2 regions of the Geodermatophilus sp. SYSU D01176 genome follow, and region 2 is predicted to be linked to the other one. Evidence: riboswitches for the same ligand, from Rfam matches in the RefSeq annotation. Region 2 holds a riboswitch; the other holds the start of a gene.

The links. Region 2 has a riboswitch for cyclic di-AMP ahead of ACI78Z_RS01650 (C40 family peptidase). Riboswitches for the same ligand answer to the same signal wherever they lie in the genome.
Region 1: it holds a riboswitch for cyclic di-AMP, as region 2 does, so the genes downstream of both, ACI78Z_RS18350 (peptidoglycan DD-metalloendopeptidase family protein) here and ACI78Z_RS01650 (C40 family peptidase) in region 2, are expected to answer to the same signal.

What each region holds. Positions count from the first base shown of each region.
Region 1 covers NZ_JBJGYN010000038.1:42,619-46,819, forward strand. Annotated here, with positions in the region: gene ACI78Z_RS18345 (maleylpyruvate isomerase N-terminal domain-containing protein) at 1-555, shown strand, start outside; gene ACI78Z_RS18350 (peptidoglycan DD-metalloendopeptidase family protein) at 644-1,855, opposite strand; cyclic di-AMP (ydaO/yuaA leader) riboswitch at 1,867-2,018, opposite strand; gene pstS (phosphate ABC transporter substrate-binding protein PstS) at 2,483-3,583, shown strand; tRNA gene ACI78Z_RS18360 (tRNA-Ile) at 3,618-3,691, shown strand; gene ACI78Z_RS18365 (hypothetical protein) at 3,836-3,976, opposite strand; gene ACI78Z_RS18370 (toll/interleukin-1 receptor domain-containing protein) at 4,024-4,201, opposite strand, start outside.
Region 2 covers NZ_JBJGYN010000002.1:9,499-13,699, reverse strand. Annotated here, with positions in the region: gene ACI78Z_RS01655 (M48 family metallopeptidase) at 1-1,056, opposite strand, end outside; gene ACI78Z_RS01650 (C40 family peptidase) at 1,450-2,508, opposite strand; cyclic di-AMP (ydaO/yuaA leader) riboswitch at 2,525-2,673, opposite strand; gene ACI78Z_RS01645 (hypothetical protein) at 2,871-3,215, opposite strand; gene ACI78Z_RS01640 (D-alanyl-D-alanine carboxypeptidase family protein) at 3,314-4,201, opposite strand, start outside.

The DNA of each region.
Region 1 (4,201 bases), on a different contig from region 2:
CTGGCGGAGGAGCCGGTCGAGCTGGACACCGCGCCCGCGGTCGCCGTCGTCGGCCGGCTGCCGCTGCTCAGCGTCGTCCTCGGCCAGGCGTACGAGCTGGCGGTGCACGGGCTGGACCTGGTGCCGTGCGGGGCGCCGCCTCCTCCCCCGTCGGTGCTGCAGGCGGGGCTGGCCGCGCTGGCCGACGTGACCGGCGCGCTGGCCGCCCGCGAGGGGGTCAGCGGCGGCGCGACGCTCGCGACCCCGGACGGCGGCTGGGCCTTCGCCGCCGACGGCCGGGGATGGACCGTGCACCCGACCCCGGCGGGGGACGTCCACGGCACCGCGGTGGAGGCGCCCGTGGACCTGCTGCTGGAGGCGGCCTCGGGGCGGGTCAACCCGGTGGCCGCGCTGGCCCGGCGGCGGCTGCGGGTGCACGAGCTGGGCGGCCTGCTGGCCCTGGCGCCGATCGTGCACTCGGCGCCCGGCATCCCCGGCGGGCCGATCCTCCAGCTGGCCGCGCAGACGCTCGGCGGCGTGGGCGGGCTGCTGGGCCGGCTGCGCGGACGTCGCTAGACGCGACGCGGCCGCCGGGGGACCACTCCAGGCCCCGTCCAGAGGCTCACCGCGAGCTTGCGAGTGGTGAGGAGGACGGGGTCCTTCTTCAGCAGGCGCCGCCCAGCGAGATGCCGTGCGACTGGAGCCACGGCATCGGGTTGACCCGGCTGGCGTACAGCCCGCCCTGGTGCACCTCGAAGTGCAGGTGCGGCCCGGTGGACTGGCCCTTGTTGCCGACGTCGGCGATGTGGTCCCCGGCCTGGACGACCTGGCCGGCGCTCACGAAGAACTGGTTCACGTGCCCGTAGAGGGTGATCTGGCCGTCGCCGTGCTGGACGTACACGGCCTGGCCGAAGCCGCTGGCCGGGCCGGCCTGCAGGACGACGCCGTCCTCGGGCACGTAGATCGGGGTGCCGATGGGGGCGGCGATGTCGATGCCCTGGTGCATGGTCCCCCAGCGCGGGCCGTAGCAGGAGGTCACCCGCCCGGCCGTCGGCATGCCGGAGGTGCCGGACGCGCTCGCCAGCGCCTGCTGCTGCTGCGCCTGCTGGGCCTGCCACGCGGCAGCCGCGTCAGCGGCACCCTGGGCCGCGAGCAGCCGCTCACCGGCCAGGCGGAGCTCCTCGTCGAGGCGGGCCTTCTCCGCCGCGCGGGCGTCGTAGTCGACCTGTGCCCGGGCGAGGTGCTCGTTGGCGGCCCGCTCGGCCTCGTCGGCCTTGCGGGCGAGCTCGCCGAGCTGCGCGACGGCGGCCTTGGCGGCACGGTCGGCCTCCTCGACCCGCGCCTGGACGGTGAGGAACTCCTGCAGCCGGTCGGCGCGGTGGTCTCCCAGCTGCTCCATGGTCGCGGCCTGCTGCAGCAGCTCGGTCGGGCTCTGCGCGTCGAGCAGCAGCTCGAGGTCGCCGTAGCGGTCCTCGGCGCCCATGTAGGCCTCGCGACCGAGGTCGGCCATGTCCTCCTCGGCCGTGGCGACGTCGGCCTGGGCGGCGGCGAGCTCTGCGGCGGTCCGCTCGGCCTCGGCCTGGCCCTGGGCGAGCTGGGCGCGAGCGACCAGGGCGGCGTCGGCGGCGGCCTCGGCCTCCACGGTCATGCGCTGGAGCTGCTCCTCAGCGGCCTTCACCTGCTCCTCGATGGCAGCGACCTGCTCCTCGAGCGAGGCCTGCTCGGCTTCGGGGGCGGCGCCGGCCACCATCGGCGTGCCGGCCAGGAGCCCGGCCACCGCGGCGGCGACGACGACGGCCCGGCGGGGTGCCCGGAGGCGGCTGCGCGGAGAGGTGGCGCAGGGCAGCACGGTGTTCTGGCGGTGCAGGGTCGCCAAGGCGACTGTTCTCCCATCCTCGCGACCGCCTACCGAGTTAGCTGACGGGTTCGGGCCGGACGGCGCCCTACCTGCCTGCGCAACGCGTGCGCATACAGGACTCACCCCAGGTGTTCGGTGGGTCCCCGGTCCGCCTCGGCCCCGGACGGGGCGTCGACGGTTCGGCGGTGGCCGCGCCGAGGCCCTCGGTTCCCGAGGAGCTGAGCCCGGCTGGGCCGTCGGGAAAGCTACACGGCCTCCGGCCCCGGGTCACGATCGGGTAACGCAGCCGGAGCGTCCCCTTGCCACCGAAACCCGGTCTCCACTACGTCGAGTCAGCGATCCGCTGCGCAGCGGTGGCGGGTGGGACGGCGGGGACGCGCGATGCGACCAGCGCGGACGCCGGATGCACCCGGATTCCCCCGCCGATCGGCCCGCATGCGCAGAACCGGCTGTGATGTCGCTCACGGAGTCACCCGATCGGGCGCTGTGGACGCCCTCCGGCCGTCGTCCACACCGGCCGGGCGACGCGCGCCCGGCCGGTGTAACGGCCCCTCCGGTGCCGATCGGCGCGGTCCGGGTGGGACGCCTAGGGTCGCGCCAGGACGCCCGACGGCAGTGCGCGGGCCGGACGGCGGGAGGACGCGGGTGTCTGGCCGGAGGAAGCTCGCCGCGGCCGTCGGGGTCGCCGCGGTGGCCGGCGCAGCGGTGGCGCTGTCCCAGTACGTGCCCCCCAACGAGCGCGACCAGGGCGCCCTGGCCGCCGGGGACCTGTCCGGCGCCCTCGTGGGCGCCGGGGCGAGCAGCCAGCAGGCGGCGATGCAGGGGTGGACCGCCGGCTACTCGGCCGTACAGCCGGACGTGACCGTGGACTACGACCCGGTCGGCTCCGGCGGTGGTCGCGAGCAGTTCGTCGCCGGCGGCATCGACTTCGCCGGCTCGGACGCGCCACTCGACGAGGAGGAGCTCGTCGCGGCCCGCGAGCGCTGCGGCGGCGAGGTCCTCGAGCTGCCGAACTACATCTCGCCGATCGCCGTCGTGCACAACCTGCCCGAGGTGGAGGAGCTGGACCTCTCCCCCGCCACGCTCGCCGGCATCTTCGCCCGGCGGATCACCAGCTGGGACGACCCGGCGATCGCCGCCGACAACCCCGGTGTCGCGCTGCCCGCCACGTCGATCACCCCGGTCAACCGGTCCGACGAGTCGGGGACGACGGAGAACTTCACCGAGTACCTGGCTGCCGCGGCCCCCGAGGCCTGGCCGTACGAGCCGGACGGCGAGTGGCCGGTGGAGGGCGGCGAGTCAGCGCAGGGCAATTCCGGCGTGGTGGCCGCCGTGGCCGGGGGCGCGGGGACCGTCGGGTACGCCGACCTCTCCCAGGCCGGCGACCTGGGTGTGGCCCGCATCGGCGTGGGTGGGGAGTTCGTCGCGCCGACGCCGGAAGCCGCGGCCGCGGTCGTCGAGGGGTCCGAGCCGCTGCCGGGCCGGGGTCCGTACGACTTCGCCCTGGAGCTGGACCGGACGACGGCCGAGTCCGGCCAGTACCCGATCGTGCTGGTCAGCTACCACCTGGGCTGCACCGCGTACGAGGACCAGCTGACTGCCGAGCTGGTCGCGGACTTCATGACGTACGTGACGAGCGAGGAGGGCCAGGCCGCGGCCGCCGAGGTGGCCGGCTCCGCGCCGATCTCCGACGCGCTGCGGGGGCAGGCCCGGACGGCGATCGACGCCATCGGCACCGCGCCCTGAAGTCGGCCCGCGCGTCTGGCAGGCTGGACACCGCGGGGCGGTAGCTCAGCCGGTCAGAGCATGGGACTCATAATCCCTGGGTCGTGGGTTCGAGCCCCACCCGCCCCACCTCCGCGATGTGCTCGAGGCCGCAATCCATTCAGCTGGACCAGGGACCCCGACACCGTCATCGCGAGGGCCACCCCTCCGCGGAACCGCAAACGCGGAGCATGTCACTGGCGGAGCACCAGGCACCCGCAATGAGCACCAGCGCTATCCGGACATGACACCATCGGAGAAGATGAGATCGTCATCGACCTTCACGGAGAAGCCTCGAATCACCGAGAAATCCGGCATGTATCGAACAGCCAGTTCCATCCACACGGGGGTTCCGTCGTCCTCGAGCCGCAGCATGACCACCTCAACGCGGAAGAGTAAGCCCTTGTGCAAGATCTTGGTCTTCAGCTCTGATCTGGCCCACTTTCTACCATCAACTGAAACGGAATACCCCCCATCTGCCGGGTTCGGAAATCAACTAGGTGCTGCTTGCCCCGAACGAAGATCATTACGGATCGAGTCGACCAGTTGCGGCGCTCCAAGATGACCCTGGCTGGCTGAGCCCCGGTTGATCCTGCTCTG
Region 2 (4,201 bases):
GGTGCTCAGCAGCCCGCCCAGCGACAGCAGGAGCAGCACCAGGGGGACGACGGCCGGGTCGGCGGGCGACTGGACGCCCGCGCGGCGCAGCAGCGGTGTCCAGGACAGCAGCCACCCGCACAGCGCCACGGCGCCCGCGGCACCCAGCGCACCGACGAGCGTGCCGGTGAGGACGTCGCGGTGGACGACGTGGCCGAGCTCGTGCGCCACGATCGAGACGACGGCGTCCTCGGGGAGCTGCTCCAGGGTCGTGTCGTAGAGGACGACGCGGCGGGTCGAGCCGAACCCGGAGACGTAGGCGTTCAGCCCCGTCGTCCGCCGGGAGGCGTCGGACACCAGCACGTCCTGCACGGGGGTGCCGTTCTCCTCCGCCAGGTCGAGCAGCCGGGTGCGCAGCTCCCCGGCCGGCAGCGGCTCGAAGCGGTTGAACGCCGGCTCGATCACCACCGGGGAGAGGAACGAGCCCACGACGACGAAGCCCGCGGCCACGGCGGTCCCCCACGCCCACCAGGTGCGCGGCGCCCGGCGGACCAGCCACAGGAAGCTCATCAACGCCAGGGCCGTGAGCGCGGCACCGATGGCGGTCGAGACGGTGACGTCGCGCAGCCACAGCCCCCACCCGCGGGTGGACAGGCCGTACCGGTGCCGGACGACCTCCGCGTACGCCGAGACCGGGAGGGTGGCCAGCCGGCCCACCCCGACCACGACGGCCGTGCCGAGCAGCACCTGGGCGAGCCGGCCGCCGCCCAACGGTCTCGCGACGGCGCGCACCAGCCGCGCGCCGAGCGGCGTCAGCCCCAGCGCCGCGGAGACGGCCAGGCCCAGCACCAGCGAGGTCAGCGACGCCGGGCGCAGCGCCGCGGCGAAGGCCTCGGCGCGGGCCAGCCGGTCCGGCGGGAGGACCGAGGACGGGTCGACCGGGGTGCGCCCGCCCGCCGGCTCGGTCAGCACCGTCCACGGCGGGACCACGACGAGGACGACGGCGAGGGCGGCGCCCAGCACGACCGCGACCAGCAGCGCGGCCCGGCGGGAGCTCGTCCCGCCCGCCTCGCTCACCCGGCCGATCCTAGGTCGGGCACCGCAGCGGCCGAGGCCGGCACCCAGCGGCGCTGGACCGGTCGCGGAGCCCGCAGGCCCCCTCCAGGGCACCGCCCCGAGCGGGCGAGGGGTGGGGAGGAGGGGGTCCTTCCACCGACCGGGACACGGGCAGCGGCTCCACGGCGGCCGGGGACGGCGCCTGGCCACGGTGCGGTCCCCGATCGCAGCGGCACGGCGGGGTCGGCCGGTGGGCCGACGATGTCATCGCCTCACAGCGGTGTGCTGATCGGTTGACGGTTCGTGCCGTCGCGGCGGCGAGATCGGCGGTCTCGTACGGTCACCGGCCTCGACGCGTGAGAGATCGCCGATCTCACCAGTTGACCCACCCTCCGACCAACCCGCGAACCGCTGTCAGGCCATGCGGCGCATGGCGACGATGCCGCCCATCGAGTCCACGCTCACCACCTCCACCGGCCGCGCGAGGGTGGAGGCGTGCACCAGCTGGCCGTTGCCGATGTACATCGACACGTGGCCGACCGGGCTGTAGTAGAAGACCAGGTCGCCCGGCTGCAGGTCGGCCCGGGACACCGCGGTGCCCATCGTCGCCTGCATCCGCGACGAGTGCGGCAGGCTGATGCCGGCCGCGGCGTACGCGTACTGGGTCGGCCCGGAGCAGTCCAAGGCATCCGGCCCGCCGGCACCCCACACGTGGACGTCACCGACCTGGGCCAGCGCGGTGTCGACGGCGGCCTGCGCGACGCCGCTGGCCGCGGCCGCGGGCGCGGCGGTCACCGGCTGCCCGGCGTGCGCGGCCACGACCTCCTGCTGCTGCGGCGCCGACAGCGCATCGTACTGCGCCTGGTAGTCGGCGATGTCCGCCTCGAGCCGGGCCTGGCGGGCGGTGACGTCGTCCAGCGTGCGCCGGGCGGCGGCGGAGTCGGCCACCTCGTGGAGCACCTCGGTGGTGTGCCCGGCGATCGCGTCGAGGGTGGCCAGCCGGGAGACGAACTCCTCGGCCGACCCGCTGGTCATCAGCAGGTCCAGCTCGGCCATGCCGTCGCCGGAGGTGGAGGTGAAGGCCGCGCGGGCGACCTGGCGGATGTGGCCGTCGAGCGCGTCGAGCTGCGCCTGGGCCCCGGCGGCCGCATGGTCGGCGGCCTGCTGCTGCGCGAGGGTCTCGCGGGCCTCGTTCACCTGCTCGGTGACGACCTCGAGCTCGTGGGCGGCCCGGGCGGCCCGCTCAGCGGCCCGCGCGGCGCTGGTGGTCTCCTCCGGGTCCGCGGCGGCGGTCCCTGGGACCAGCGTCAGGGCGAGGGTGGCGGTGCTGCCCGTACGAGTCCGCGGACGATGCCGCGGGACGGGGTGGCGCGGGACGGGGTGTCGCGGGACGGGGTGGCGCGGCGGAACGCGGCCGAGGGGTGGGCTGGAACTGATCGACGGCATGCCCCAGGGCAGGGCGGGGGTCGCCACGGGCGGCGGCTCTCCGTTCTTCCCCAGCGACCGCCTACCGAGTTGGCTGACGGGTTGGGGCTGGGAAGAAGGCGCCCTATCCCCGCGCCCCGGCGGAGCGGCGCGCGGGAGAACTCACCCCAGTGCTGCGGTGGGTCCCTGGTTCCCCCTCGGCGCCGGTGCGGCGCGTCGGGCGATTCGGCGGTGACCGGCCGAGGTCACCGGATGGTGGTGACGACCACCCGGCCGGACCGCGTCACCGTACGGGGGCCGTGCGAGGAGTGGCGAACGGGGGCACGGTGAACCGTGAGGTCAGCGCCGCGTCGCCGGCTCGCCACGCGGCCGGTCACCCGTGCGGGCGACAGACGGAGCGGCGCCCTGGATCAGCCGGTGCGCCGCCCGGTGCCCTGTCCGCGGGTTCGCCTTTGAGGCGCGGCCCGCCGGACGGGGGCGGGCCGGGTGGGGTGCTCGTGGCGCAGCGGCGGCACCAGACCGGCGTCGGCCAGCACCCGGACGGCGCGGCGCTCGACCTCGTCGAACTCCACGACCACCCCCGGCGGCAGCACGACGACGTCCTCCGCGGTGCGCCCGTCGTCCCGCCGGCCGGTGATCGGCACCACGGTGGGGTCGGTCCCGCGCCGGCCCGGCGGCGCTCCCAGCAGCACGGTGACGACGCAGTCCCCGCAGCCGGTGCCGCGGGCGGTGCAGGTGTCGCAGTCGATGTGCACGGTCTCCTCCTCAGCCGGCCGACCCTGGTCGCGCAAGGCCGTCCGAGGCCCCGGTCGATCCGGGCAGGACGCTAGGAGCGGGCACCGACAGTTCCGGCTCAGCCGCCGGCGTACTCCCAGTGCCAGGGCTCCTCGCGGCCGTTGCCGGGATCGGCCCAGCGCGGGTGCAGGAAGCCGAAGCGGCCGGCGTTGGCCACCATCCAGGCGTACTCCACCGTCCCGAACCGCTCGACGCCACCGCACAGGTCGACGGCCAGGCCCCAGCCGTGGTCGCTGGTGCCCGGCACCGCCGCGAGCGCCGGCTTCTCGCCGTACAGCCGCACCTGGCCGGCGTAGCTCCGGTAGGAGTCGGTGAGGCACAGCGGTGTCCCGAAGGCACCGGCGAAGGCGCTGCTCATCCCCCGGTAGGCCGCCGCCGCGTCGCAGCGCAGCAGGTGGCCGGCGACCCCCAGCGGGCACATCGCGCTGGGCGGGATCAGCCCGTTCGGGAAACCGCCCCACGCCCGCCCTCCGGAGGTCTCGGGCGGGTACCGCACGTCGCCGCACTCGACGGGCAGCGCCCCGCCGGACGGTCCGGTCGCGGGGACGGCCGCGCGTGGCCCGAGGCCGGGCCGCCCGGCGCCCAGCACCCGGTCGGCCGCCGGACGGCCGACCACCACGGCACCGGCGCGGGCGTCGGCCGCCAGCACCGTCCGCCCGTCGAGGGCGATGCCCACGTTGCCCGGACCGGATCGCCCGGCACCGAGGAAGACCAGGTCCCCCGGGAGGACGTCGGCCGGGTCGACCGGCGTGGTCACCGCGTGGAGTCCCGCCTGGTCGTCCGGGAGGTCGATCCCCACCGAGGCGTAGACGGCGTGCACCAGCGATCCGCAGGACCACGCGTCCGGCCCCGCCGCGCCGGGGACGTAGGGCAGGTCCAGCGTGTCCACTGCGGCGCTGACCGCGGCGACCGCCTCGGCCGAGGGGACGACCAGGGGATCCGGTGC